2 linked regions of the Sulfolobus acidocaldarius DSM 639 genome follow. The protein of the gene in region 1 binds, or shares a complex with, the protein of each later gene. Links are inferred from orthologs where the notes say so. Each region holds a gene or a part of one and is shown in the gene's direction. Other genes may lie near its edges.

What was found.
Region 2: the proteins of dph2 (region 1) and SACI_RS02865 are in contact, whole or in part, in a crystal structure (PDB 6Q2D), measured with the Methanobrevibacter smithii proteins. The link is inferred for Sulfolobus acidocaldarius DSM 639 from one-to-one orthologs. Residues at the interface, in WP_011954460.1 of Methanobrevibacter smithii: Met1, Met3, Tyr4, Pro28, Glu29, Gly30, Leu31, Met33, Phe58, His80, Thr124, Gln126, Ser179, Gly180, Asn181, Phe182, His183, Leu185, Tyr201, Asn202, Phe211, Ile215, Arg291, Asp295, Asp296, Gln298, Met299; in WP_011954157.1 of Methanobrevibacter smithii: Pro482, Asn483, Lys484, His485, Tyr553, Asp555, Glu556, Glu559, Leu560, Leu591, His592, Glu593, Asp594, Ala595, Val596, His597, Arg598, Gly599, Pro600.

The regions. Positions count from the first base shown.
Region 1 is NC_007181.1:134,647-149,468, reverse strand. Bases 7,206-10,168 are described here. They hold dph2 (diphthamide biosynthesis enzyme Dph2), read left to right. Parts: upstream 7,206-8,166; coding sequence 8,167-9,171; downstream 9,172-10,168. Other genes in these bases: SACI_RS00820 (hypothetical protein), read left to right, coding at 10,003-10,168; SACI_RS00825 (DNA-directed RNA polymerase subunit L), read left to right, coding at 9,734-10,006; SACI_RS00830 (exosome complex RNA-binding protein Csl4), read left to right, coding at 9,178-9,744; SACI_RS00840 (50S ribosomal protein L16), read left to right, coding at 7,640-8,170; SACI_RS00845 (KEOPS complex subunit Pcc1), read left to right, coding at 7,349-7,609. Also shown: aroB (3-dehydroquinate synthase), read right to left, coding at 1-750; aroF (3-deoxy-7-phosphoheptulonate synthase), read right to left, coding at 747-1,739; SACI_RS00875 (chorismate mutase), read right to left, coding at 1,743-2,768; SACI_RS00870 (transketolase family protein), read right to left, coding at 2,765-3,706; SACI_RS00865 (transketolase), read right to left, coding at 3,675-4,490; SACI_RS00860 (HesA/MoeB/ThiF family protein), read left to right, coding at 4,558-5,430; SACI_RS00855 (lysylphosphatidylglycerol synthase transmembrane domain-containing protein), read left to right, coding at 5,438-6,349; more of SACI_RS00850, read left to right, coding at 6,334-7,205; more of SACI_RS00820, read left to right, coding at 10,169-10,251; SACI_RS00815 (transcription factor S), read left to right, coding at 10,278-10,613; SACI_RS00805 (hypothetical protein), read right to left, coding at 10,974-11,156; SACI_RS00800 (CoA-binding protein), read left to right, coding at 11,309-11,734; SACI_RS00795 (hypothetical protein), read left to right, coding at 11,866-12,507; SACI_RS00790 (aldehyde dehydrogenase family protein), read right to left, coding at 12,557-14,122; SACI_RS00785 (hypothetical protein), read left to right, coding at 14,308-14,822. UniProt on the Methanocaldococcus jannaschii protein: Catalyzes the first step of diphthamide biosynthesis, i.e. the transfer of the 3-amino-3-carboxypropyl group from S-adenosyl-L-methionine (SAM) to the C2 position of the imidazole ring of the target histidine residue in translation elongation factor 2 (EF-2).
Region 2 is NC_007181.1:474,272-489,081, reverse strand. Bases 3,968-6,918 are described here. They hold SACI_RS02865 (elongation factor EF-2), read left to right. Parts: upstream 3,968-4,311; coding sequence 4,312-6,525; downstream 6,526-6,918. Other genes in these bases: SACI_RS02860 (HAD family hydrolase), read left to right, coding at 6,533-6,918; xpf (3'-flap repair endonuclease Xpf), read left to right, coding at 3,968-4,113. Outside these bases: exosome complex RNA-binding protein Rrp4, read left to right, coding at 1-509; exosome complex exonuclease Rrp41, read left to right, coding at 475-1,206; exosome complex protein Rrp42, read left to right, coding at 1,210-2,040; SACI_RS02890 (50S ribosomal protein L37ae), read left to right, coding at 2,051-2,263; SACI_RS02885 (Brix domain-containing protein), read left to right, coding at 2,265-2,792; SACI_RS02880 (hypothetical protein), read left to right, coding at 2,770-3,003; SACI_RS02875 (prefoldin subunit beta), read left to right, coding at 3,000-3,377; more of xpf, read left to right, coding at 3,403-3,967; more of SACI_RS02860, read left to right, coding at 6,919-7,255; SACI_RS02855 (DUF447 domain-containing protein), read left to right, coding at 7,341-7,943; SACI_RS02850 (isocitrate/isopropylmalate dehydrogenase family protein), read left to right, coding at 7,953-8,966; ileS (isoleucine--tRNA ligase), read left to right, coding at 9,035-12,187; SACI_RS02840 (putative RNA uridine N3 methyltransferase), read left to right, coding at 12,171-12,923; rpl3p (50S ribosomal protein L3), read left to right, coding at 12,979-14,007; rpl4p (50S ribosomal protein L4), read left to right, coding at 14,011-14,810; SACI_RS02825 (50S ribosomal protein L23), read left to right, coding at 14,808-14,810. UniProt on the Methanocaldococcus jannaschii protein: Catalyzes the GTP-dependent ribosomal translocation step during translation elongation.

The DNA.
Region 1 (14,822 bases):
AAATCCTGATCCAGCTTCAATAGCATGCCCAATAGTATGACCAAAGTTCAAAACTATTCTAACTCCCTTTGTCTCCCTCTCATCTTCCTTAACCACACTCAGCTTGTCCTGTATGGATCTCTGTACAACATACTCCAACGACTCAGGGTCTTTGCTTAACACTGAATTCTTATTTAGGGCGAGGAAGTCATATAATTCTTTATCTAACACTAAACCATATTTTATGACCTCAGCTAGACCTTTCCTAACCTCCTCTGAGGGTAATGATATTAAAAACCTCAAGTCTGCAATAATTGCTCTAGGCTGATAGAAAGTTCCGATGATGTTTTTAATTCTCCCAAAATTGACTCCGTTCTTTCCACCTATTCCAGCATCAACCATTCCAAGAAGGGTGGTGGGAACATTGATTAGATTTAAGCCTCTCATATACGTGGAGGCTATAAAACCAACAGTATCCGTTACAGACCCTCCACCAATTGCAATTACATAGTCCCCTCTATCAAAACCTCCATCAAATAGAACCTTTAGGAGCTCAAGTGAATACTGGATATCCTTTGCTTCCTCTCCGTCCTTTATGGGAACAAGGGTGTATTCTCCCTCAAGATGAGGTTTAATAAAATCTATGTTCACGCTACTTGAGTAAAATATGGCTTTTTTATTTTGTATTTCTCTCAGATAACTTAATGCGTTTTCTCCAACTACTACATCTATATCCTGTTGAGAGGTAATACTCTCACTAAATCTTATCATACCTTTCTACCTAAAACATTAGCTAAAGCTCTTATCCTATTCATTAGTAGTTCAAATGAGTCTGGTGTTAATTGTTGCTCTGAATCGCTAAGTGCCTTCTCGGGATTTGGATGAACTTCAATTAATAACATATCTGCACCAGCAGCAACAGCAGCTAAAGCAAGGGAATGAACTAATTCTCTTTTACCTGCTGGGTGACTTGGATCTGCACATATGGGTAAATGAGTTTGTAATTTTGCTGCTATCATCCCTCCTATATCCATAGTGAATCTCGTAGCCTTTTCAAATGTCCTAATCCCTCTTTCACACAATACCACGTTACCATTACCCTCCAAAAGTAAATACTCAGCTGCTAGTAACCACTCATCTACCGTGTTGCCTAAACCCCTCTTCAATAATACTGGCATCCCAGATTTCCCAGCTTCCTTAAGTAAATCGAAGTTCTGACCATTCCTAGCACCGATCTGGAGCATATCAGCATACTTTTTGAACATGTCTATTTGCCTAGTATCCATTATCTCTGAAACTACAGGGAGTCCAACTTGGTCTCCTACCTTTCTGAGTATCTCTAACCCTCTCTCCCCTAGTCCTTGAAATGAATAGGGACTGGTTCTGGGCTTTAGAGCACCTCCTCTCAGAAGTTTTGCTCCAGCTCTTTTGGCAGCCTTGGCAACAGTTAATACTTGTTCCTCATCTTCAACTGCGCATGGTCCTGCAGCAACAACTAACCTGTCCCCACCTATTTCTACATCCTTGACTTTAACAATAGTGGGATCTTTTTTCCATTCATTGCTCACTAGAGGAAATTGACGCTTACTTTTAACAGCAATCTCTATACTCTCGTCCTTTATGTTTTCTACATAAGTATCAGGCCAGGTAACTACAAGTTTTTTACCGTATAGATCAAGAAACTTATATGAAGCAGACGAATTATTTAGTTTTTCTTTTAAGGAAGAGTAATTTGCGTTTTGTTTAAGAATTAGGAGCATGTTTCACTCACCTAGACTTTTCAAAACATCTTGAAGTTCTCTCATACCTAAATCTCTTACCTTATGGGCATAAGGATTATCCTTCTGAATTTCCAAAATAACGGGGAGTAAGGAGTTGATTCTATCTAATATCTTACTTATCTCTCTAAAATTCGTAGTCTGTAATTCATCTATCTTATTACCGACTTCCAACTCCTTCTTTAACGTGTTTGAGCTTCGTAACAGACCTAACATGTAGAAATGAGCCAAAACTTGGACTATAGCCATGACTTTGTCATGTTCTTCTGGAGTAGTCAAGACAGGTACTAAACCACACTTTCTCCAAAACTCTATAACCTCCTGTGTTCTCGTGGATTTCTGGGAGGGTATCACAGCTATTCTCTCCCCTACAGGATATAAAATAGGACCAAAAAGAGGATGAGTTGAAATATACTCAAAAGAGAACTGTTCAGATAGGGTCTGAAGTTTTCGAAATGTATTAGATTTAGTAGAAAAAATATCCATCACAACTTTTTCTTTAGCATATTTTAAAACACTCTCTGCATAGTCCAGTCCACTGGGACTAATCGAAAGTATAACATATTCACTCCAGTCCAGTGCACTCTTTTCTTCCATATAGACAAACTTAAATTCATTTGCAAGTCTCTCAGCCTTTCTCTTATCTCTGCCTGTAATTACCACATTATGACCAGAAAGATGAAAGAGAGATGACAAGGATCTTGCCATTCCACCATATCCTATTATTGTAACTCTTCTCTTCTTCGAGTCTTTAACTTGAAACATCTTTGAGTAGGAAATTAGGTTAGTGAGAACAGATGAGACTAAAGATTCTGGAATTCCTAGCCTTCTACCCTTCTCAGTCCAATATTCCTTAACATATTCCTCCCTCTTCTCATCCGTAACGTTAAAACCCATCTTACCTTTAATCTCTCCTATCATAGAAGAAACTTGGAGCCTTTTTGCGATTAAATTTAAAATTTGACTATCTATCTCCTCTATTTCTTTTCTCAACTCTTCTAGTTCATTCATTTCAACAACTCCATTACAGAACTTATTATCGATTTGTAATTTATTCCGTAAAAGTCCAGTAAGTCTCTCTGACTCCTCGCACTCCTTCCAAAACCAGTAGCCCCTACAAACCTCATAGGAACCGGGTATCTCTTAACCACCACCTCAGACACTGCAGAGCCTATGCCTCCATAGATACTATGCTCCTCAATAGTGACAATCCTTCCTGTTTTTCTAGCATAATATTCTATGGTCTGCTCATCGATTGGTTTTATTGATAATAGGTTGATCACTGACGCACTTATTCCCTTCTTTTCAAGTTCCTCTGCAGCCCTTAATGCGTCCCAAAGGACTACTCCCGCACCCATTATTGCAACGTCATCTCCTTCCTTAAGCACGTAAGCTTTGCCTAACTTGAAATCATATTCTAAACCATCAGTGATTGACGGTGAATACTCCCTTCCGACTCTATAGTATAATGGTCCTCTTAGTTCTTCCATTATCACGGGAAAACTTCTCCTTATATCTGCTGGGTCTGCAGGTATTATTACCTTCATATTGGGTAATACTCTCATTAAGGATATATCTTCTAAGCATTGATGACTTGATCCGTCACCACTATCACTATACCCTGAATGCGTAACCACAAACTTCACATCCAAGTTCATCCTAGCTACAGCATTCCTAATCTGCTCCCATGCTCTCATTAAAAACATTGCAAAATCAACTACAACTGGCTTAAATCCAGTTGCTGAAAGACCTGCTGCAAAGTCTATCATGTCCTGCTCTGAGATACCAACATTAAAGTACCTGTCAGGAAATTTCTCCTTGAAATAGGATGCTCTGCTTGAGTCGCCCACATCAGCAGTTATTACCACTATGTCCTTTAGCTTCTCTCCCATTTCCACTAGTAATTTGCCGAATGTATCACGCATTGAGTAGATATTTCCTTGCATCATCAGGACTCGACCTCTGTTTTTTGGTATTTTCTATAACTGGAAAACCTTTGCCTCTAACCGTGTTCGCAAATATCACAACTGGTGCTTTAGCCTTTATTGCTTCATCTATTGTGGAGATAAGGCTTATGAAATCATGTCCATCACAATTGAGCACTTTCCAGCCTACTGACCTCCATACATCTGGCAGAAATTCCTTTGGTTTTACACTACCAGTGGAATCGTCTAACTGGAACCCATTAATCTCTATAAACGCAATTAAATTGTCTAATTTTCTTGCAACTGCATGTGTCATTGCCTCCCATACTTGACCTTCATCCTGTTCACCGTCTCCCATAACCACGTAAACTCTGCCAGATCCTCCTCTCATTTTAATTCCTTGTGCAACACCGATTCCGAAACTTAATCCTTGACCAAGGCTTCCTGTTGACATATCAACACCAGGTATGAATGTCTCTGGATGTCCTTGCAACATTCCTGAGATATCTTGAATCTTCCACAGGTCATCATCACTAACTAACCCCCTTTCTGACATTATGGCATAGAGCGCTGGAGCTGCATGACCTTTACTTAATATAAACCAGTCTCTATTTATAGGGTCTTTTCCATCCTTTACGTACCTATAAAATAAAGTTGTCAATATTTCTATACTACTTAGAGAAGAACCCACATGTATTGTTTGATCGTAGAATAACATTCTTATTACTTTTCTTCTAGCTCTTTCTGCTATTTCCTTTAACTTATTCAATTCTTCTAGAGATATTGGAATTCCATCACGCTCACCCATTGGCGCAAAATCTAGCCCCCAACAGAATTTATACTACTCAGTTATAAGCTTTATAGTGACTAAGCTAATGGAAAGATATGCTAGACAATTACTTGTATTGGGACTTGGAGTTCAGGAAAAGATAAGCCAGCTTAAAATAGCAATAGTAGGCTGTGGAGCCTTAGGTACTACTCTAGCCGAACTATTAGCCAGACTGGGCGTGGGAAAAATCAAGCTTATCGATGCTGATATAGTGGAGGTAACCAATCTTCACAGAACTCACTTGTTCGAGGAGAGTGATATTGGGAAACCTAAAGCTACTGTATGTGCAGAAAAAATAAGGAAAATTAACTCAGGAATTAAAGTTGAGGTCGTTAATGATATAATAGATTCAAATAATGCCGAAGAGATGCTCAAGGATAGTGATTATATATTTGATGCACTGGATAATTTGTACTACAGATTTTTGCTAAATGATGTAGCAGTGAAACTGAGAATTCCACTAGTTTACGGCGGGGTAATGGGAGAGTACTCTTCGGTAATGCTGATAGTACCTAGAGAAGGACCCTGTTTAAGATGCTTTATGAACTACGACGAACATGAGAACGAAGTAAATGCGTGTGAAACTATAGGAACACTTGATACGGTAATTTCCATAACTGCTTCCCTTCAGGTTCAGTTAATGTTAAACCACCTGAGAAACCAAGCTAATTTACACTCTTTGTACTATTTAGACACCAGAGAGCTTAGGATAGACAATGTGAAAATAAGTAAGAACGATAAATGCCCTACATGTTCCTTAGAAAGGTTTGACTTTCTAGATGGAAGAATGAAACAACCCTCATGCGGATTGAGCAGATTAGACATAGAAAGTCATGAGTTTCTAGTTAGAGATGAAGAAAACGGAAATCTAGTAATTTGTTACCCCAGTGGAAAATGCTTTAAAAAGTCTAATAGATAATCTAGTTGTGGAAAGAAAATTAGTAATAGTTGCTGTTCTGCCTATTGCAGTGATCATTGGATATGCCCTTATATTCAAAATTGATCTCATCGATGTATTTCTATCTATGGATCCAGTTTTTGTTGTACTTTTTTTCCTATCTTATATTACGCAATGCCTCATATTAGCGTATAGAGATTCAATGATTTCTAAGGTAAACTTCTTCACTTCCTTTAAGGCAAGATTGTTCGGTAATGGAATAAGCCTCATTATTCCTGGCGCAGCAGGACCCGATTTAGCTAGAGCTATACTATACACAAAAAAAGGTATCTCATTGGACAAAGCATTTTCAATCTCGCTAATAGAGTCCTTTTTTGATGTCACAGTAGTTTCAGTGATGTTCTTAATATTATTTTGGCTTAGGTTCTCTCCACTATTAACTATATTCGTTTTCGTTGCTTTTTTTAACGTAGCAATGTGGATAGCAGGCTTTGGTTACGTTTATGGAACCTCTCACGAAACGTTGAACAGGCTAGAACAAAAGATATTCACATTTAAGTACATTAAGCCTTTGGAAAGAGCTTACTTAGATAGTAAGTGGCTTATTAAAGATAGACTTTCTAACGTGAAAATGGCGTCCTTTTACTCTGCTTTGACCGTTATAGGTTATATATTACAGTCCTTACCATTTTATCTCATATTTAGTTCTTATCTTAAATCTATAATAATAAACATTACTTACCAAGTATCCTTATTAGTACCTATTCCCTCTGCAGCAGGAGCCGCAGAATTAGCCCTTACCGCAATTATCCCTCCCAGTTTAGTCCTAGTTGTAAGAATACTTGAACTAATAGCTTATTCGTTAGGGCTAATTTTTGTAAATGATATAAAATTCTCGGAGCTAAGAGAGAAGGTGAAGGAAGTTTGGAAAGTTTCTTAAATGAGCCCTCCAAGGAGGAACTTAGAAACTTAGTTAGTGAGATAATATCCTATCCTAAGCCTTTATGCGTGAAATCATCTTATACAATTGACTCTTTAATAGCGTCCTTTCTATTAGGAAAATATGCTCATTCAAGTTTCATGTTGACATTTAACTCAGAGTGTCCAGTAAAGTTAGAACAAAACTCAAACGGAGATAGACTAATAAAATTTAAAGATAAAACATACTTCCTAGGAAGCACATCCTTTTCATCTATATTCCCCTTATCTTCTGAGGACTTACTTCCAATGATTATAGGTATTGTGTCGTCATTAATAGTTGAAAGACGGGAACTTACTAATGTGGAGAAGAGCGTGATCGAAGACATGAAAAATTTAGGAGTTTCAGTAGAGAAGAACCTTAAGATCCCTAACTATAAAAACTTGCCTCTATTCTTCTCCCTTACCATATCCTTTGATCCCTATATACCAGGAATGAGTGGAAACAGGGAAGGCACAATAAAAGCCTTGAAGGAGATAGGAATTAACGAAACTGAGAGACTAGAGGAAATCAATGAGACAAAGCTAAACACATTGCTTTACAAAATAACTAATAGCGTAATTAAAGTAAATCCGAAATTTTCTAGAAATGATCTGATCACGGATAGGATTTTGTACATGGATTATGATTCGCTAGAGCTAGCCTTTTCCGCTATGTATTTCCTTGATTTGAAAGGTGTAGGGGAGCTTTTTCAGGTAGTTATGACACCTAGTTACAGTGAGACCTTAATTACAAGATTCAGAGACGAGATGGCAAGAGGATATAGAGTTGACAGTATAGTGGACTTTAGTAGGTATTATCTTATAAGCACTGACCTGAAGTCGCCGTTGCTTGCGTATATTATCTACTCTCAACAAGGTAAAGTTAAGAGGGACAAGCCTGTTGTACTTAAAAATGGCGAAATAATGTATACAAGTAGATATTTTATGCCTTATTCCTCAAAAGAGGGATTGATAAAAGTTGAAAATAAAGATTTCAGTTAAGATTTCCACTGAAGCTAGTAAAATCATTATGAAAAGCTTAGAAGTGGATAACGTAGATTTACCCAGAGATATGCAAATAAATCTTCATTCAGACAAAGAGAGTTTAACACTAGAAGTTGAAATGCCTATTAAGGATCCTAGGGATGTTTTGACCCTAAGAAATACTATTGACGAGATTCTACAACACATTAATGCGATTGAGAAGACATTAAAAGAGGTAGGAAAGAGCAGTAGTTAAGATTTTAAACTTTGTCATATACATCTACATATGCCATTAAGACCAGGAAGATGTTACAGGAAGTTTTCAGGTCCAGCTTATACTAGAAGAGAATATATACCAGGTATTCCAATGCCTAAGATTACAAAATTCGTAATGGGAAATGTTAATGGAGATTATGATTATGAGTTAAGACTAATAACTACTGAGAAAGGGCAGATAAGACACAACGCATTAGAGGCTGCACGTGTAATTGCATTAAAGTATTTATCGAAGAAATTAGCCTCTGAGCAGAACTTTGCTTTAGTTGTAACTAAATATCCACATCATGTAATAAGGGAAAACAAAATGATGGCTTTCGCAGGAGCAGATAGATTGCAAGACGGTATGAGACTGTCATTTGGAAAGCCGATAGGTACTGCTGCCAGGCTAGAGAAGTTAGGAGAGCTTGTGATGTATGTAAGAGTAAAGAAAGAACACTTGGAGGCTGCAAAAGAAGCCCTAAAAATAGCCTCATCGAAGTTGCCCATTAGAACTAAAATCGAGATATCAGCTTTGAATAAAGAGGCAGCAGCTCAGTGAGTTATGATTTTGAAGTAGATAAGATAATTGAAGAAATACGTAAAAGAAGTGCTAAGAAAGTTCTGCTCCAATTCCCTGAAGGTATAAAACCTTTTTCTATAGGTCTTCTGGAAAGATTAAGAGAAACAGCAAAGGATATAGAGTTCGTAATCTCCTCAGATGCTAGCTGGGGAGCTTGTGATGTCGCTGAAGACGAGGCTAGAACATTAGGAGTAGACTTAATTATACATTTTGGACATACTCCTTATACTTGGTATTACCCTAAATTTCCAACATTGTTCATTGAATTGAAAAGTAAGTTAAATGTAGAGGAGGAGCAAATAGAGAAACTTATTCAATACATTAACGAGAAGTATAATCCAAGAACAGTTTCGTTATCGTCGACAATCCAACACTCTCACCTACTTCCAAAGATTAAAGAAAAGATGCAGTCACAGTTTAACGTTATTATTGGTAAACCCTCGTCTCCATTCATGCACGATGGACAGATATTAGGTTGCGATTATAAGGCAGTAGTGAACTCAAGTGCAGACGTTTATGTAAACGTTTCAGGGGGAGTGTTTCACGCTTTAGGTGTAGGTCTGACGACAAGGAAACCAATAGTCAAATTAGATCCTTATACAAGTAAAAATGAAGATCTTACAGATGAAGTTTATAGGATTCTCAAGATCAGATACGGAAAAATAATGAAAGCCTTAGACTCGAGAAATTGGGCTATAATACAGGGAGTTAAGACAGGGCAAAATAGACCTTTAATGGTGAAATATCTTCAAAAGAAACTGGAGGAAAAGGGGTACAAGGTTTTCATAATAACTAATAGAAGCCTTAACGTTGATGCCCTCAGAAATATAGATAACCCTGAAATAGATAGTTTCATAGTTACCTCCTGCCCTAGACTGCCCATAGATGATCTTTTTGAATATGAAAAGCCTGTTCTCACACCGGGAGAAGCAAAAATGATAATTTTTAGTAAGTTGGATGAGTATATATTTCCGTGGTGAAGAAACTTGAAGAATCAAGGAGAATTGCTTTTGCCAGGAGAGGAACTGAGTGTAATTGAGGAGTTCACAACCGGTGAAGGAACTTATGAGTTTAATGGTACCGTTTACTCAAGCGTTGTAGGTAAAGCTTTCTATGATATGATAAACAGGAAAGTTAACTCCATTGGATTCAAAAAACCGGGTATTCTATCACTAAAGAAGAGTAAATATGTTCTTGGAATAGTGGTAGGAATTAAAGAGGATTCAGCTATAATTAACATTCAGAGTTTAGAGGATAAGTCATTAGTAACTACCCTGAGCGGTTACATACACATCTCACAAATATCTAGCAAGTATCTGAACACTATTTCAGATGCCATGAGAGTTGGTGATATCATAAGAGCTAAACCAATAAACTACATTATTCCGGTTCCTTTAACGATCAAACAGAGAGACTTGGGAGTGATCTCTGCTAAGTGCTCAATCTGTGGAAGTCCCTTACAGAGGCAAGACGAAGAACATTTAAAATGCCCAGACTGTGGAAATATTGAGACAAGAAAACTGGCATTTACGGTGAAGAAAGGTGGAAATTAAAGTAATAAAAGAGGAACAAAATTATTTAGAATTACAAATAGACGGAGAGGAACACACAATAGGCAACTTACTTAAGGGAATGCTTTTGAAGGTACCAGGAGTGAAATTTGCTGCCTATTCCTTGCCTCATCCACTTATAACTAGTATAACGATTAAGATCTTGACCGATGGAAGTATATCAGCAAGGGAGGCATTAATTAAAGCAATAGAGTTGGCTGAAAACTATGCCAATCTATTCATAGATGAAGTGAAAAAAATTTGAAAAAAGAAACAAGGAAAGCAGTTATCGCTAATCAGGATGACCTTTACGCTTTATGCATATTCAGAGGAAAGATACTCGAAAAAATAATATTTGAAGAGAACGAGAAGAAGCTTAAAGAGAGCTTTGAAAATTCTCCAGTTAAAGATGAAGTAAAGATCTTTGTAGATAGTGGAGAGGAAAAAGATACATGCATAACGATAGTTAAAGCTATAAAAAGAAAAGTAAATAAACTCGTTAGCACTTAAACTATTATTATGCCCGGTGAGACGTCATGAAGTTCTGTCCAAAATGTGGTTCTATGATGATGCCTAGAAAGGAGAATGGTAAAACCGTATACAAATGCTCTAAATGCGGATATATAGACACGGAGAATCAGAAAGAAGCTAAAATAACAACTGTGATTAAGCACTCTGCAAAGGAAAAGACACTTGTGTTAGAAAGTGATATGCCAAAAACAGGAGTGCAATTAACTAGAGGAATATCCTGTCCTTCTTGCGGAAATGATGAAGCGTACTTTTGGATACTACAAACAAGGAGTGCTGATGAACCAGCTACAAGATTTTATAAATGCACTAAGTGCGGTAAGGTATGGCGTGAATATGAATAATGAGGAGAGAAAAATATTTTAATCATATCTAGGAAATGAATTCTGGTAATTGGACCCGTAGCTCAGCCAGGACAGAGCGCCGGCCTTCTAGTCGGCGCTGAGAGGTTAGCCGGTGGTCCCGGGTTCAAATCCCGGCGGGTCCGCTGTACCCACCATATTACCTTTTATGTTTTTACCTTGCGGATGTAAAGATTTTAAGATACATGTCGATCACTAATAAAATTAAAGAAGGAGTGAACTAGAACTTTAACTATATTCCTCTAGTCATAAAAAATTAATCAAACTAAAATAACGCCCCACATGAGTTTGAGATGGTCAAAGTTTTATGGTAAGGATTGAAAAATATCCTCGATGTAAAACTTATTTTCTTTCCGTGAGTATACAGGCGGTGCTAATTGACCCAACTGTCATTAATAGCATTCCTAAATAAGGAGGAAACTCTGGTGATGCTATCCTTACAATACCCAATAATCCACTTACGAAAACGAATACACCTAGTAATACAACTATTATAGATACTGACGCTTTAACAAGTTTATCCATTATTTTTATTCCCCTCTTAAGAATTTACTTAAATCTCAAACTTTTTAAATTTTACCATTTTAAAATCATCTATCTACTTTTACTTTAATTTTATAATAAAAGGAAACGTACTTCACCAAAATTATTTTTAACTCAGAAATTAATAATATGCTATGGTAGACGAGGAGAAAGTAATAGAAGAAGTATTAAGGAAATATAAAAATATTGCAACTATAGGATTTTCCAAGGATCCGTCAAAGCCCGCTCATGAAGTTCCCAGATTCTTAATAAGTAAAGGATATAACGTAATTCCCGTAAACCCTACAGTTAATGAGATACTCGGAAGAAAAAGCTACAAATCAATTCTCGATATACCAGAGAAAATAGAAGTGGTTGAAGTATTTAGACCTTCAAGTGAGGTCCCAAAAATAGTTGATGAAGTGTTGGAGAGAGTGAAGATGAAAGGAGATGTTAAAGTGATATGGCTGCAAGAAGGGATTAGACATGATGAAGCAGCTGAGAAGGCTAGGAAAGCAGGTTTAGTAGTTATTCAGGACAGATGTATGTATAAAGAATATGTCAAGAAAATAGGTAGCTAAAATCAAATTTTATTTGATTTATTATTTTTTCGAACTTTCATGTAAAATCAATTATTAACATTCTTGAGTTTAGAATTAGATACGGAAAAGTTTGGATTAGATATTTAAAGTATTTCAATATATGAACACTCGTGAATGTATCAGTTATTGCAGCTGCTATAGGTATAATACTTTCCATATCAATTGCAGCTCTAGTTATATACATAACTACACCATCAGAATTTAAATTTCAGCCTACAACCTACTATACGACTACCGATAAAAGTCAAAATATAACGCAGACACAAACTGCGGAGAAGCCTAATGTGGTTAGACCCTATATAATTCAATTGAACAACACTAAGATTAACACTAGTAACACACTAAGTTTGCTGGGTCTAATTGCGAATAGTAGTATTTTACAAAAGCTGAACTCCAGCCTATATCTTGGGCTCACTAACCAAAATGAAGTAAATAATATGAGTCCCTTAAACTCTAGTTTACTTTTCTACACATATCCTAATCTTATAGTCGCACACCCCGATTCTGTCACTTATTTCTACTTATACTGCCAGTGCTCAAACAACAATACATTAATATATACATATAATATGACAGGATGGGTAGAAGTGGTCCATGACCAGTATTTAGGCATGAAGGGAGACATACAAATCTACAACGTAACTCTTAAAATACTTAACGTAAAGCCCGTAACTATTATTCTACTCCCTGTCTACGACGTATATAACTACCAAGTACAATACATAACACTCATTATAACACCTAAAGGTTAAAAAGAAGATAGGAAAAAGAATATTCCCATATTACTTGAATCGAAATAAGTTATGTATACATTGTCCTTGCTTGTTCCCTCATGAAGGAAAGTAAATAGTAAGGTCCTCCAGCATTTTTACCTGTCCATCCTGAATGTTTCCAGCCTCCAAATGGCTGTACTCCTGGCATTGCTCCAGTAGTAGCTCCTACCATTCTATTTGCATAGACTACACCAGCTTCAATCTTGTTAAAGAAATATTCTATCTCTTTCTGATCCTCTGAGAATATTCCGGCAGTTAATCCATATTCAACATCATTTGCTAATTTAACCCCTTCCTCAAGACTACCGATTTTAGTAACTAGAATTATAGGTACAAATAACTCAGTCTTCCATAACCAATGAGATAGAGGTAAATTGGATACTATGGTTGGTTTAACCAACCGTCTCTTCACATCTATAACTTCTCCACCGTACAGAATCTCTCCCCCTCCCTTCTTAGCTTCCTCTACAAACTTAACATACTTTGATACCGCATCAGAATTTATTAATGGACCGAGAAATGTCTCCTTCTTTGTAGGGTCTCCTATAATCGCCTCTTTGGTCCTATTCACTAACTTGTTCAGAAACGTATCATAAACATTAGTTTCAACATAAATTCTTGAGCTCGCACTACACTTTTGCCCTCCAAAACCAAACGCACCTCTAAATACGCCTTCCACAGCCTTGTCTATATTTGCCTTATCGGTAACTATGACAGCATTCTTACCACCTAGCTCCATGACTATAGGTCTAGTGTCTACATCAAGAAAATCCTTTGCGAGTTTATGCCCAACATCCTTTGATCCTGTGAAAGCTAGACCAGCTATTCTCTTGCTCTTTAGAGCTGGAGTAACGATTTCGCTTCCTTTCCCAGTCAAATAATTTACCACACCATCAGGTAACCCTGCTCTTCTCAGAATCTGTATTAGGTTGTAGGCTGATAACGGTGTATCTGACGAAGGCTTTACAATAGCTGTATTACCAGTCAACACTGAGCCTAAAGTCATGGTAGCAGTTATTGCTAAAGGAAAATTAAACGGTGAGACTACAAACCATGTACCATAAGGTCTCATTACGCTATATCCTTTCTCGTTCTTGTAAATTCTTGACTCCATTTCCCTGATATATCCCCTATTCTCCTCTAACAAATAGGCGTAGTACCTAAGATAATCTATTGTCTCGTCGACTTCAGCCATGGCTTCATACCTATTTTTACCATTTTCAAAGGTAATTGTGGCTGCCAGAGCGAATTTGTGTCTTGCCATTAACTCAGCAGCTCTCATAGCAATCTCTACCCTGTCTTTCCAGTCTGAATATTGCCACTCCTTATAGGCATTTTCTGCAGTTTCTATGGCTTCGTTAAGCTCATTCTCAGTTGCTTTCTGGAATATTCCTAACCTTAAATCAGAATTAAAGGAGACCGTGACAATTATTTTTTCATTAGTCCTTATCTCCCTTTTACCTATAATTAATGGATATTCCTTTCCTATTCCCGATGATAATTCATTTACAGCCTTGTCGAATTCCTTGTGAAATTCCTCTTCTCTCCCTTCTTCTAAGTACTTCTGATACGTTCTCTCGTTTACAAATGCCATGATTAATATATATGACGGTCTATATTTATATTTTAGCGGATATAGTTCTTTAAAGATATAGTAATAAAAAAGACAAAATTAGAATTCACGCTTATATTGAACTATCCTGGTAAAGTACTAGCATTGATAACACAAGATTTTTGGCTAATCGTTATATACTATTTTTATCAAAGTATGTCAGTATAATGAAGATTATTACGTCACTCACAGGAATTAAGAAGAGACCAATCTATATTCGAGTCCCTCCACTCTTCAACAAATCCAATATAGCGAGAAAGTTTAACTTGATCGAATTACCTGATGAATTTAATGACTTGAAAGAGTTTCTTGCCCTTAGGGAAACTTTAAAGAAGGCAAAAAAAGAAAATGAAGCAAAGGTTCACGTGATAGGAAATTTTTATGTTGTTGATCTAGTGAAAGGGAATATCAAGTTGGGTGAAAGTTCTCTTGTCGTGAGAGGATATGCACTAACTTATCCCTATTACAAGGCAATAGCCTATCTGAAGTCAAAAGGAGTTAATGGAAATGAAATGGCTAAAATACTCGATTATTCATGTTTCGTGTTGGACAATTACTTTTCCTATATTCCCCTTTTAGTAAGGGAAGGTTTAAAATTATACACAGAGGGAAAGTTAGATGAGTCCATAAGGCTAACAAATCGTTTTAAACGAATCATGTATGTGGGCAGAGAATCAGGAAA
Region 2 (14,810 bases), 340 kb from region 1 along the record:
ATATAGAAATATACGGGTGGGTAATTGATATTAAATCTTTTTATAGCGCTTATTTACCTGCTTCATCTTTACTAGGAAGACCAATTTCTCCTGGGGAAGATGTGAGAAGATATTTGGATGTAGGAGATTACGTGATAGCCAAGATAGAAGCTTTTGATAGAACAATAAGCCCAGTTTTGACAGTTAAGGGTAAAGGTCTGGGTAGAATACCTTTAGGAACTGTGATGGATATTATGCCGGTAAAAGTTCCCAGAGTTATTGGTAAAAACAGAAGTATGATAGAAGTACTGACAAGTGAAAGTGGCTGTGAAATATTCGTTGCACAGAACGGTAGGATACATATTAAATGCGCAAATAATTTAATAGAGGAAGCTTTAATAGAAGCAATTAATATCATACAAAGTGAGTCTCACACTAAAGGTCTAACAGAAAGAATTAGAAACTTTTTGAAACAAAAATTAGGCGTGATCAGAAATGATTCAGCTCCAAAAACCGAAGCTAATACTTGAAAACGGCCTTAGGACTGACGGAAGAAAACTTGATGAGCTAAGGCCTATAAAGATTGAGTTAGGAGTATTAAAGAATGCTGACGGTTCAGCAATATTTGAAATGGGTAATACAAAAGTAATTGCTGCAGTTTACGGACCTAAAGAAATGCATCCGAGACATCTAGCTCTACCTGATAAAGCATCACTAAGAGTCAGATATCATATGACTCCTTTTTCTACTGACGAAAGGAAAAACCCAGCGCCAAGTAGACGAGAAATCGAACTCTCAAAAGTTATTAGAGAAGCGTTGGAATCCACTATACTATTAAATTTGTTTCCTAGAACGGTTATAGATATATTTATGGAAGTTCTTCAAGCGGATGCGGGAACTAGATTAGTCGCTTTAATGGCAGCGTCTATGGCTCTTGCAGATGCGGGAATTCCGATGAGAGATTTAATTGCAGGCGTTGCTGTAGGTAAAGCAGATGGTTCATTAGTTTTAGATCTGAATGAGCAGGAAGATATGTGGGGTGAGGCTGATATGCCTATTGCTGTTTTGCCATCATTGGGTCAGGTAGTATTGTTACAGTTAAATGGATTTATGACACCTGATGAATTTAGAAGAGCCTTTGAGCTTGCACAAAAAGGGATCTCTAGTATATATGCATTACAAAAAGAAGCATTGAAAAATAAGTATTTAGAATATAAGGAGGAATAATACATGTCAATTACTCCTTCAAATCAAAATATAGTTCCGACCGTTAAAAAAGACATGATACTATCTGCATTGGAGAGGGGAGTTAGATTAGACGGAAGGAAGCCTAATGAGTATAGACAATTAAAGGTAACTTTGGGTTATGCTAAAAAAGCTGAAGGCTCAGCACTAGTAAAATTAGGTAACACACTAGTATTAGCAGGAGTTAAATTAGAGGAAGACTCTCCTTACCCCGATACACCCAATCAAGGTAACTTAATTGTTAACGTTGAGCTATTACCATTAGCCTATGAAACATTTGAACCTGGTCCACCAGATGAGAATTCCATAGAGCTAGCTAGAATAGTTGATCGTAGTTTAAGAGATTCAAAAGCTATTGACCTTTCAAAATTAGTTATTGCGCCAGGGAAGAAAGTATGGACATTGTGGGTTGATGTATACGTTCTTGATTATGACGGAAATATACTAGACGCATGTATGCTAGCTTCTATAGCTGCGATTTATGACACAAAACTCCCCAAAGTAGAAGTAGAAGGCGACGAAATAAAGATAAATAAGGAAGAAAGGCTAAGTATACCTTTAGTTAATTATCCTGTAGTTACTGTGACCACGGCAAAGATAGGCAAGTACGTTGTGGTTGATCCAAATTTGGATGAAGAAAGTATAGCAGATGCTAAGCTTTCAATTTCATATACGAAAGAAGGCACAATTGTTGGATTGCAGAAAAATTATTCTGGCAATTTGACATTTAAAGAAATAGACGCAATGGAAAGTACAGCAAGAGCTACATCTCAATTTTTGTTCGAAGAGCTTAAAAAGCAGATAAACTTGTATTAAGTGATTGAAAATGGGTAGAGTAACTGGTATTGCAGGGAGATTTGGAGCCAGATATGGATCATCTACAAGGAAGAAATGGAAAGAGGTCATGGAAAGAAGATATATGCCACACCAATGTCCTTATTGTAAGACTACGGGTAAAGTAGTCAGAATTGCTTCCGGAATATGGTACTGTAGAAAATGCGAAACAAAGTGGGCAGGTCTTGCTTATACACCCTATTAGGGTGTTGTTGACCTCAAGTAGAGATTCTTCATCGCGTATAAGGAGTTTTTTAAACGAGCTTTCTTATATAATTCCCGATTCCTTTAAAATAAATAGGGGTAGACAAAGTTTAGATGATATCTTTAAGAGATCTCGATTATATGGAGCTTCGTACATAGTAATAGTAAGTTCTAGCAAAGGAAATCCTGGAAGGTTCTTAGTGTATAATACGTATACGTCTATTAGGGAATTTGATATTAAGATACAAGGTATAACTTTACTTAAGGAGATAGGAGGTAGAGAAAGTAAAATTGTGAGTAAAAAAATACGAGTAGGTTGTATAGGAGAATTATCTAACACTCTTGTTAAAAACTTATTCATGAATCTTGGGTATACTGGAGTAGAGAATTGTGAATCATATGTAAATGGTAGATATATTGAAAAGATAAATGACAAAAATATTTATGAAGTGAAGTTCTTAGATGCTCATAATAATATAATAGGTCCTACTATTAGATTTTTGGTGGATGAAGGTTCTAATAAATATTGAATTGAAGGAAGTAGACCAGAATCTCAAGGATATACTATTTGGATCTATTTTAGTTGAAAAGGTGGACGAAAGAGTAGTAAGTATAAATGAAAAGTTGGGAACTATAACTATAACATCTAACTCCGTTAGCAGAGGTAGAGCTGTGATAAACTCTTATATATCTTGGATATATACAATACTAGAGACTCTGAATAAGGTGAAAAATGCATGACTGAGAGACTTCCACCTGAACTCCAAACAGAGTTAGTTAAACTACAACAGCTTCAAGAGCAGTTGAACAGAGTTATAGCAGAAAGAAGTGTTATTGATAGTCAGTTGAGAGAGGTAAATAAGGTTTTAGATGAATTAAAACAATTACCTTCTGATACAATTATTTACAAGATAGTGGGCAATTTACTTGTAAAGGTAAACAAGGATAATGTAGAGAAAGAACTAGATGATCAAAAAACCATATTGGAATTAAGGTCTAGGACATATCAGAATCAAGAAACTAAGTTGAGAACACAGTTGGAGGAGAAGCAGAAGAAAGTAAATGAGATGTTATCTAAATACTACCCACAGAGAGGGGCAGGGGCAAAGGCTTAATTAATTTAAGGTAAATTACTATTTTGTGTTAAGAATTTATGCCGATTATAGGGAAAAGGCTAGTAATGTCCCAGATTTTTTAAGGGAGCTTGGTGCTGTTGTTATATTCGAGAATTTAACTGTAGCGGATTACGTTATTTCTGAGACAATAGGAATAGAGAGAAAGAGTGTGGAAGATCTTGTTAGCTCTGTTTTTGATAAGCGTTTTTTCGATCAGTTGAGCAGATTAAGTGAAAGTTACAAGGAACCATATATTTTAATTGAGGGCGATCTAAGTCAAATTAGGTTCATAACAACTAAATGGAAAGCCGTTAATTCTGCTTTAGTTAGTGCGATTATTGACTATGATTTAAGAGTCCTGTTTTCGTTAAATAAGAAAGATTCTGCAGAAGTTTTATATAAATTAGCTGAAAAAATTTCTGCTAAATCTAATTTTAGAAGTATAAATCTTCATGATAAACCTAAATTCGAGAATCTTAAGGACATTCAACTATATGTTGTGGAGTCATTGCCAAATGTAGGGGAAAAATTAGCAAAAAAACTATTGGAAAAGTTTAATACAATAGAGAATATTTGTAAAGCTTCTATATCGGATCTTGAGAAAGCATTAGGAAGTAGAAAAAGAGCAGAAGAAATATACAAAGTATTACACACTGCATACTCATCTGATAACGGTACTAAGAAAAATGTGTCTTTAGCAGATTTCCTTGCTGAGGATAGAAATAATAATGACTAAGTGGCATATCTATACCCATTTCAATAGACTAAATTATGTTTCATTAAAATATCTATATATTTATAATTTTAAGTATAAAATAGCTAGCTACTTATATTAGTTCTTTAGATTCTCTAGATTATGAGTATATCAATCTAAATCCAACACACTTTAATACTTAAAAGTTAACTTACTATTCGTAAACTGGTGATTTAGACCTTGCCAAGATATAAGACTGTTGAACAAGTGCTTAGTTTAATGAAAGATGTTACAAGAGTAAGAAATATAGGGATTATAGCACACGTTGATCACGGTAAGACAACTACTAGTGATACACTTTTAGCTGCATCAGGAATAATTTCACAAAAAGTTGCTGGAGAAGCGCTTGCATTAGATTATCTATCAGTAGAGCAACAGAGAGGAATTACAGTAAAAGCAGCAAACATTAGTTTGTATCACGAAATAGATGGAAAAGGTTATGTAATCAATTTGATTGATACGCCAGGACACGTAGATTTCAGTGGTAGAGTTACCAGAAGTTTAAGAGTTTTAGACGGTTCTATAGTGGTTATTGATGCCGTAGAAGGAATAATGACACAGACGGAAACTGTTCTGAGGCAAAGTTTAGAAGAAAGGGTAAGACCTATATTATTTATAAATAAAGTAGACAGACTCATAAAAGAGCTTAAGCTTAGTTCTCAAGAAATTCAGAAGAGATTAATAGATTTGATTATAGAAGTTAATAACCTAATAGAGACATATGGTGAGCCTGAGTTTAAAGATCAGTGGAAGATAAAGCCGGAGCTAGGAAACGTTGTCTTTGGTTCAGCTAAGGATAAGTGGGGCTTTAGTGTGCCAATGGCTGGAAAAAGAGGAGTTAAATTTAGTGATGTAGTGAATGCTTACACTAGTGGCGATAAAGCTAAGATTGAAGAACTGGCAAGTAAGGTGCCTATACACGAGGCATTGTTAGATGCAGTAATAAAGTTTGTACCTAACCCAAGAGATTCCCAGAAGTATAGAATTCCCAAAATCTGGAAAGGTGATTTGGATAGTGAAATAGCCAAAGCAATGATTAACGCCGATCCAAATGGTCCAATAGTTATGATGATAAACGATATGAAAGTTGATCCTCACGCTGGTTTAGTAGCTACAGGTAGAGTATTCTCAGGTACTTTAAGAGCAGGAGAAGAAGTTTGGTTAGTGAATGCTAAGAGGCAGCAGAGGATATTACAAGTAAGCTTATACATGGGTGCAATAAGGGAGTTAGCTGAAGAAATACCTGTAGGTAATATTGCTGCGGCTCTGGGAATGGATGCTGCAAGATCCGGAGAAACAGGAGTTGATATTAGATTTAAGGACAGTGTTCTTGGCTCATTTGAGAAGTTACATTATATATCAGAACCTGTAGTCACCATATCTGTAGAACCTAGGAATCCTAAAGATTTAACAAAGATGATAGACGCTTTGAGGAAATTAAGCATAGAAGATTCTAATTTAGTAGTAAAGATAAATGAAGAGACAGGCGAATATTTACTGTCAGGTATGGGATTCCTTCACTTAGAAGTTTCGTTGCAGTTACTAAAGGAGAATTATGGATTAGATGTAGTAACAACTCCTCCTATAGTAGTCTACAGAGAGAGTATAAGGAACAAGAGTCAGGTTTTTGAGGGTAAGTCTCCTAACAAACACAACAAGCTATATATAAGTGTAGAACCATTGAACAACCAGACTATAGATCTAATAGCGAACGGAACAATAAAAGAAGATATGGATAATAAGGAGATGGCTAAAATCTTGAGAGATCAGGCTGAATGGGACTACGATGAGGCAAAGAAAATAGTTGCTATTGACGAGAATATAAATGTCTTTATAGATGCCACTAGCGGTGTTCAACACCTAAGGGAAATAATGGATACATTGCTTCAAGGTTTTAGGCTTGCAATGAAAGAAGGACCCCTTGCGTTTGAGCCTGTAAGAGGGGTTAAAGTCGTATTGCATGATGCTGTAGTACACGAAGATCCTGCACATAGAGGTCCTGCACAGCTATATCCTGCGGTTAGGAATGCAATATTTGCAGGCATTCTAACATCTAAACCAACATTGTTAGAACCATTGCAGAAATTAGATATAAGAATACCAATGGAGTATTTAGGGAATGTAACCGCTGTTATTACAAGAAAGAGAGGAAAGGTTATAAATGTAGTTCAAACTGGAAATGTGGCAAGGGTATATGCTGAAATACCTGTTGGTGAGTCTTTTGAGTTAGCAAGCGAGCTAAGAGCATCAAGCGCAGGAAGAGCCTTCTGGGGTACAGAGTTTAGCAGATGGGCACCGGTTCCTGATTCAATATTAGTAGATCTAATTATGAAGATTAGGGAAAGAAAAGGAAAGCCCAAGCAGTTGCCTAAAGTTGAAGATTTCATATCGTGATTTCTTTATGGAGGAGAATAATTTATTTCGGGACGTTAAAGCAATTTTTTTTGACTTTGATAATACATTAGTTTCTTTTGATGAAGTAGAAGATAATGCTCTGCATATGGTAGCCAAGGATATATATAATTTCGTTAAAGATAATTATTCATCTGAAATAAGTCAAGATAAAATAACAGAATTAGTGATCTCTAGAGCAAAGAAAATGAATGAGGACGGCATATATGACAGAAAGTCCTGGTGGAAATCAGTTCTAGATCAATTAAACGTTTCGGCGGAATCTGAGGAATTATATCAGTGGACTCAGTTATATTGGAGTATAGCCTCGCAGAATACTCCTTATGAGGATGCCTTGGACTTACTTGAATATTTAAAAAAGAAGGGATTTAGATTAGGGATAATAACTAATAGCGATGGAGAGGGAGGAGATAAGAGGCTTAGGTTATCAAGATTTCCACTATTACACTACTTTAATATTATAGTTATAGGTGGAGAAAACAATATAAAACCCAAGCCAGACCTTCAACCATTTATAATATCTTGTGAGAAATTTGGTTTATTCTCATCTCAATGCCTAATGATTGGAGATGATCCTATAAAGGACTGTTTAGCCGCTAAGAAGGCTGGTCTTAAATCCATCTTAGTGGATAGAAAAAATAAGGTTAAGTTCGCAGAACTCTATGCTGATTATGTAGTAAATAATCTTAGGGAAGTCGAAGAGCTATTTTGATTATTGGTTTTGAAATTATTTTTAGCTTCTAAACGGACTTAAGGGACGAAAATTCTTTTTCCTATCAGAAATATACATTCTAAAAATGGCTGATGATAATCTGTTGGATTTTATTTTTCCTCATGACGGATACTATGAGGTAATACTAGGGACTAATGGTGTAAGATTGAATTTATCACCTATTGGGATCATAAGAGAAGGACAAGAACTTAAATCAAGGATATATGAAGATACACTCACATTTCAAAATGTTATGAAGAATAATAAGTGTAGTATAAATATAACATTAGACCCATTTCAATTCTACTACGGGTTTACAAATAATATTGATAAACTTAGATTTAGGTTAATGGAGGAAGTTCCTGTTCTCGAGAACTCTCTGGTTATTTTATCTGAGTTAACTCCTATAAGCAGGGATCAGAATCCTATCATCTTTAAATATAATAGGTTACATGTCGTAAGTAATGCCCCTGTTCACCAGGCTTTGAGTAGAGGAGATTTTCTATTAGTTGATTTATTAGTTCATATGTCTAGACTACATATATATTCTCAAGATCAAATTAAACAATATTTACCTGTAATTGAATATGAAATTAAAACTATTAAGAGACTTTCGCCTAACTTATCGGGTATTATACAGGAATTAATTGGAATTCTTGAAGATAAGGGATATAAAATCTCTCTGTAAGATGTAATTATGGGTTTTGTTGTAGCATTAATTCAAGGGGACGGCATAGGTCCGGAAGTTGTTAGCAAATCAAAAACCATATTAGCTAGGTTAAATGAAAAATTCAGTCTCCCCATAGAATATATTGAGGTAGAAGCTGGAGATACTACTAAAAATAAGTTCGGTGATGCATTACCTAAAGACTCATTAAGAGTAATAGAGAAAGCTGATATGATTTTGAAGGGTCCCGTGGGCGAGACTGCTGCTGATGTTGTAGTTAAGCTAAGACTTATGTACGATTTATATGCAAATTTAAGACCTGCTAAATCTCTTCCTGGTCTAGAAAATAAATTCGGAGATGTTGATATCTTAGTAGTTAGAGAGAATACAGAAGACCTATACAAGGGTTTAGAACATGTTATCTCTGATGGAGTTACAGTGGGTATTAAAGTTATAACTCGCGCCGCCTCGACAAGAATAGCTCAAGTTGCACTAAATCAAGCATTGAGAAGAAAGAAAAAGGTAGTTTGTGTCCATAAATCGAATGTTATGAGAATTACAGATGGGTTGTTTGCGGAATCATGTAGAAATGTATTGAAAGGAAAAGTGGAGTATTCTGAAATGTATGTTGACGCTGCTGCTGCAAACTTAGTTAGGAATCCTCAAGCATTCGATGTAATAGTTACTGAGAATACTTACGGCGATATATTAAGTGATGAGGCAGGCCAAATAGCAGGTAGTCTAGGTATATCCCCTTCAGCTAATATCGGTGACAGGAAGTCTTTGTTTGAGCCAGTACATGGTGCAGCATTCGATATTGCTGGCAAGAATATAGCTAATCCCACTGCTTTCCTTTTATCAGTAGGAATGATGTTAGATAGAATGCAAGAACTCTCGGGCGACATAAGATACAATAATGCAGCTAAATCTTTGCGAGACGCTATATATTCAGTGTATTCTGAAGGGAAATATCTAACGCCTGATGTAGGTGGAAGTTCTACAACAGATGAAATGATAAGCGCAATACGGAGTAAAATAGGTTAATCTTTAAATAACGTTTCTATGTAATTTTTACCAGGTGAGTTGAATTATCTCGACCTCAGATATCGAATTTGACATCCAAATTTGATCCTTTGAAATTTGAGGAAGAAGTTCTCAAGTACTGGGATGATAACAATATATATAAAAAATTAAAGGAGATAAATGAGAAAAATCACAAAAAATTCTTATTTATAGACGGTCCACCATATCCTTCAAGTCCTATACCTCACATAGGTACAGTCTGGAACAAAACCATCAAAGACTGTATATTACGTTACGAGAGGTTAATGGGATATTCTGTTAAAGATCAGCCTGGATATGATACCCATGGATTACCCATTGAAGTCGAGACTGAGAAAAGGCTGGGTATAAAAAGTAAGGCTGAGATAATAGAAAAAGTCGGAGTGGATAACTTTATCTCTAAATGTAAAGAGTTCGCAGTTAATAATTCTAAATCTCTAACTCAGAATTTCAGAAATTTAGGTATTTTCATGGATTGGGAAAATCCATACTTTACATTTAATAACGATTATATATCTAACTCATGGGCTGTAATAAAAAAAGCATACGAAAGAGGACTACTTTATAAAGGAGTTCATGTCCTGCATTGGTGTTCAAGATGTGAGACCACATTAGCGGACTACGAGGTTTCCGAGTATAGAGACTTAGAAGATCCATCCATATACGTTAAGTTCAGGGTAAAAGGCGAGCCTAATAGATATCTGGTTATTTGGACCACCACGCCATGGACGTTACCCGCGAATGTTTTTGTTATGATAAATAAGGATTTTGAGTATGCTGACGTAAGAGTTGGAGACGAAATACTAGTTATAGCTAAGGACAGGGTAAAGGAATTGATGAAAGAGGCTAGGATAAAGGAGTACAAAATACTACGTGTGTATAAGGGTGAGGAATTATTAGGATTAGAGTATGAACATCCTCTTGCAGATATAGTTAGTGCTCAATCAAAAATAAATAACCACCATAAAGTCCTAGATGGTGGAGAGGCTGTAACACTACAAGAGGGTACAGGTCTTGTTCATTCTGCACCAGGACACGGTGATGTTGACTTTGAAATAGGTAAAAAGTATGATATGCCTGTGGTAATGCTTGTAAATGATAAGGGTGAATTTACTCAAGATTCTGGTAAATATGCTGGTAAATATGTAAGAAGTGCATCAGAGGAGATAATATCCGACTTAAAACAAAGGAGTGCATTACTTCATGCCAGTAAAATCGTTCACAGATATCCAGTTTGCTGGAGATGTAAAACACCGTTGATACTGAGAGCTATAGAGCAATGGTTTATTGCAGTATCTAAATTGAAGGATCATCTTATGGGAGAAATAGACAGAGTGAGATGGATTCCTGATTGGGGAAAGACAAGAATAGGCAATATGGTAAAAGAAGTTAGAGATTGGGTAATAAGTAGGCAAAGATTCTGGGGGACTCCTCTTCCAATATGGGTTTGTAGTAATTGTCAAAATATTATTGTGGTAGGAGGTGTAGACGAATTAAGTAAGATCTCTATAAACCAAGTGCCACAGGATTTACATAGACCATGGATAGATAGCGTAGTGGTTAGATGTGAAAAATGTGGAGGGGAAGCAAGAAGGATCTCAGATGTAGCAGATGTATGGTTTGACAGCGGTGTTGCATTCTTCGCTAGTTTAGGACAAGACTGGAGGAAAAGATGGAGTGAATTAGGTCCAGTAGACTTAGTTTTAGAAGGACATGATCAGTTAAGAGGATGGTTCTTTAGTTTATTAAGAACAGGAGTGATATTGATGGATAAAGCACCTTATGAAGCAGTACTAGTGCATGGTTTTATGTTAGATGAACAGGGAAGAGAGATGCATAAGAGTTCAGGAAATTATGTTGAACCGTCTCAAGTTGTTTCAAAATACGGCAGAGATACGTTAAGATTATGGTTACTTAGAAATACCACATGGGAAGATGCAAAATTCTCTTGGAAAAGTCTAGATATGACTAGAAGAGACTTAAATATAATATGGAATGTCTATGTATTTGCTAATACATATATGTCGTTGGACGAATTCAAATATTCTAAGTATTCTTATAATGATATAAAAGATTATCTAAAACTAGAAGATATATGGCTCTTATCAAGATACTACAGGATGCTTAAGGAAGTCATAGAGGCAATGAAGGAATATAAAGTTCACGAACTCGCTAATAAAGTAACGGCATTCATAATAGACGATATTAGCAGATTTTATTTACGAGTTACTAGAAAACGTGCATGGAATGAGGCTAATGATCCAGATAAGATAGCAATGTATTATGTACTTTATCACGTCCTAAAAGGTTCGCTAATTCTACTTTCCACTGTAATTCCTTTCACTGCAGAGAAGATATATCTTGACTTTGTACAAGAAAGATTAGAATCTATAAGTATGGAGAAAATACCAGAAATAAAGGAGGAGTTTATTAATTCAGAGATAGAAGAGGCTTTTGAAGTAGCTAAGGAAATTATAGATGCAGGTCTTAATGCTAGGGCTAAAGCTGGAATAAAATTGAGATGGCCTTTGAAAGAAGTTTATGTGTTCTTAGTATCAGATAAGGACAGAAGGTCAATAGAAAAAATAACAGATGTCTTATCTTCCTTGCTAAATTCCAAGTCAATTATAATAGAAGGTATAGATGGTTATAAGAGATTTAGTAAGATAAGAGCCACTCCAAATACCGGAAGTATAGGTCCTACATTTAAGAGGTTGAGTGTTAAAGTAGCAGAATATATACAGAATAACTCTGATAAAGTAGCACAAGATATAGTGAGTAAAGGCTACCACGAATTTAATGTTGATTCCGAAAATCTCAGACTTGATATATCGCACGTTAATCTAGTTGAAGAGGTTGAAAAGGGCTATGTATCAGCAAGATTTAGTAAAGGAGTAGTATTACTCAAACAAGAAATGAGTAAGGAGGAGGAAGAAGAAGGAATAATAAGAGATCTAATAAGAAGAATTCAGTTCATGAGAAAACAATTATCATTAAATGTAAATGAATACATATTATTGTCTATAAGAGCACCTGATGATAAAGTAGATCTAATAAAGAAGTGGGAGCAATATATCAAGAATGAAACTAGAGCTAAGGAACTACGTATAGGAGACGTTTCAGGTGATTTAATTCAAGATTGGGATGTAGAAGAAGAAACATATACTATAGGAGTATCTAAGGCAGATGTTTCCGTTTCCTAGGCGTAAAAAATTATCTGTAGTTCTTTTTACTTCTATATTTGATACTGAGAAAAAATTAGAAGAAATAATATATAAATTAGGTTTCATAATTAGAACTCTAGTAATTTTTAGGGTTTCTGAAGTAATATGGTTGGACGATCTTAAGAACAAGAAAAATATAACTAGAATAATTAAGGACGTTAGTAACTATGCTCTAACACCACCGTATGGAAAGAAGTATTTTCCTATTAAGCGAACCTTAAGTAAAGTTGGGCTAATACCACCTATAAATATTCCATCTCATGTAGTAAGTAATGACTATGTGGAAGGCGAGATAAGAAAAGTAGTTAATGGTGATACAGGAGTTAAAATTGTTAATAGAAAGACTAAGTCTGTATTAGTTCTTGATAGCTTAAGAAAAAGCCACTTAACATACGATTTTTATCCATACTACGATGGGTATTCTATCAAATTTTATGATGTAACGTATCTTAATAAAATAAAAGACATAGAAAATGTAATAATAGCTTCAAGATCAGGCAAAGATCTCTCTTTAGTAGCTGATAAAATATCAAGTATATATGAACAAAATGGCTTAACGTTAGTTATTGGTCCGCCTAAAGGAGGTCTACTTAAGACGATGGAAACAACTGGTCACATGTTGGTAAATTTTGTTCCTAAGCAGGGCGTAAAAGATGTTAGGGCGGAAGAAGCTCTCTATGGGGCTCTTTCTCTACTTAACTACATCTTAAGTTAGATAGATACATTTATAAGTCATATATATGTAAGAAAGAAGGACTGAGGGAAAATTAATGGGTCATCGGAAATTATCGTCACCAAGAAGAGGTTCAGCTGGTTTACGTCCTAGGAAGAGAGCTGATGAAATACTTCCAACACCTAAAAATTGGCCTTTGGTTAATTTAAAAGAGCCTAAACTATTAGGCTTCATAGGTTACAAAGCCGGAATGACGCATGTATACATGATAGATGATAAGCCCACATCTCCTAATTATGGTAAGGAAGTATATACTCCTGTTACTATAGTCGAATCACCTCCTATTCTAGGTCTAGCTTTAAGGGCCTACCATATAGATTCAAAAGGGGAGTTATCTGTACTTGTAGATTATTGGGCAAACTTTGAAGAAGGTTCTTTAAAATATCTGAAGAGGAAAATCACATCCTTAAAAGTGGATTCCTCGAAAATGAAAGAGAAATTAGATTTGATCCAGAAAAACTTAAATAATATAACATATATGAGACTTCTTGTTTCCACTCAACCTTGGCTGGTTCCTTCGTTAGGTAAGAAAAGACCTGAAATAGTAGAGATACAGATAGGTGGTGGCTCGATTCAGGATCAACTTAACTACGGTTTATCTTTGCTGGGTAAACAAATTCCTGTAAGAGATGTTTTTAGAGAAGGACAATTAACAGATATTATAGGAGTTACTAAAGGAAAAGGTTTCCAAGGCGTGATAAAGAGATACAGTGTAGTAGAATTTCCAAGATGGCATAAGCATAGAAAAGGTAGTAGGAAAATAGGAGCCAGAGGACCATCTATATCAACACCAAGCTATGTTCCACAACCAGGTCAGTTAGGCTTCCACAGGAGAACCGAATATAACAAGAGAATCATTAAGATAGGGGATAATGTAAACGAAATAAATCCCGCAGGAGGAATAGTAAATTATGGATTAGTTAAGAATACGTATCTTGTAATAGAGGGTAGTGTATTAGGTTCTAGAAAGAGACCATTATTCTTGAGATATCCTATAAGGCCTTCATGGTCACCGGAATCAGCACCTAAAATCACATATGTAAATCTGGCTTCTCAGCAGGGATGAAACATGTATATAGAACTCCAGACAAAAAAAGTTTCTGTTTTAGATTTAAAGGGAAATCAGTTAGAAGAAATAGAACTTCCATTATTTTTTAGCTACCCAGTTAGGAAAGATCTAATAAGGAGAGTATTTTTATCAGAATTTACAAAGTCTTTACAGCCAAAAGGAAGAGATCCTTTAGCAGGTAAAAGAACTAGTGCACTCAGCTTTGGAATAAACCTTGGAATAGCCAGGGTACCTAGAGTAAAAGGTAGCGGAGAAGCAGCTTTAGCTCCTAACACCGTAGGTGGTAGACTAGCATTTCCGCCTACTACAGAGAAAAGGTTAGTAGAGGAAGTTAATCTAAAGGAGAAGAAATTAGGTATTATAAGTGCACTTGCAGCTACAGCAGATCCTAATTTTGTCAAAGCAAGGGGTCATAGGTTTACTTCAAATAACGTTCCTATTATATTGGTAGATGATTTTGAAAATATTAGTAAAGCTAAAGAGATCATGGATATACTGAAATCTATAGGTGTCGTAGATGACATAAAGAGAGTGAAGGAGAGTAAAGGAGTAAGAGCAGGTAAAGGAAAAATGAGAGGAAGAAGATACCAAATAGCTAAGGGTCCCTTGATAGTAGTTAGTAACCATAAAAGTCCGGTTGTAGAGTCTGCCTCAAATATACCAGGAGTTAATGTCGTTTCAGCCAACCTAGTTAGTGTAATTCATTTAGCTCCAGGAGGTCATCCTGGTAGATTAACAATATATACTAAATCTTCTATTAACATATTGCGTCAAAGATTTGAAGGGAGGTTGAATTTATG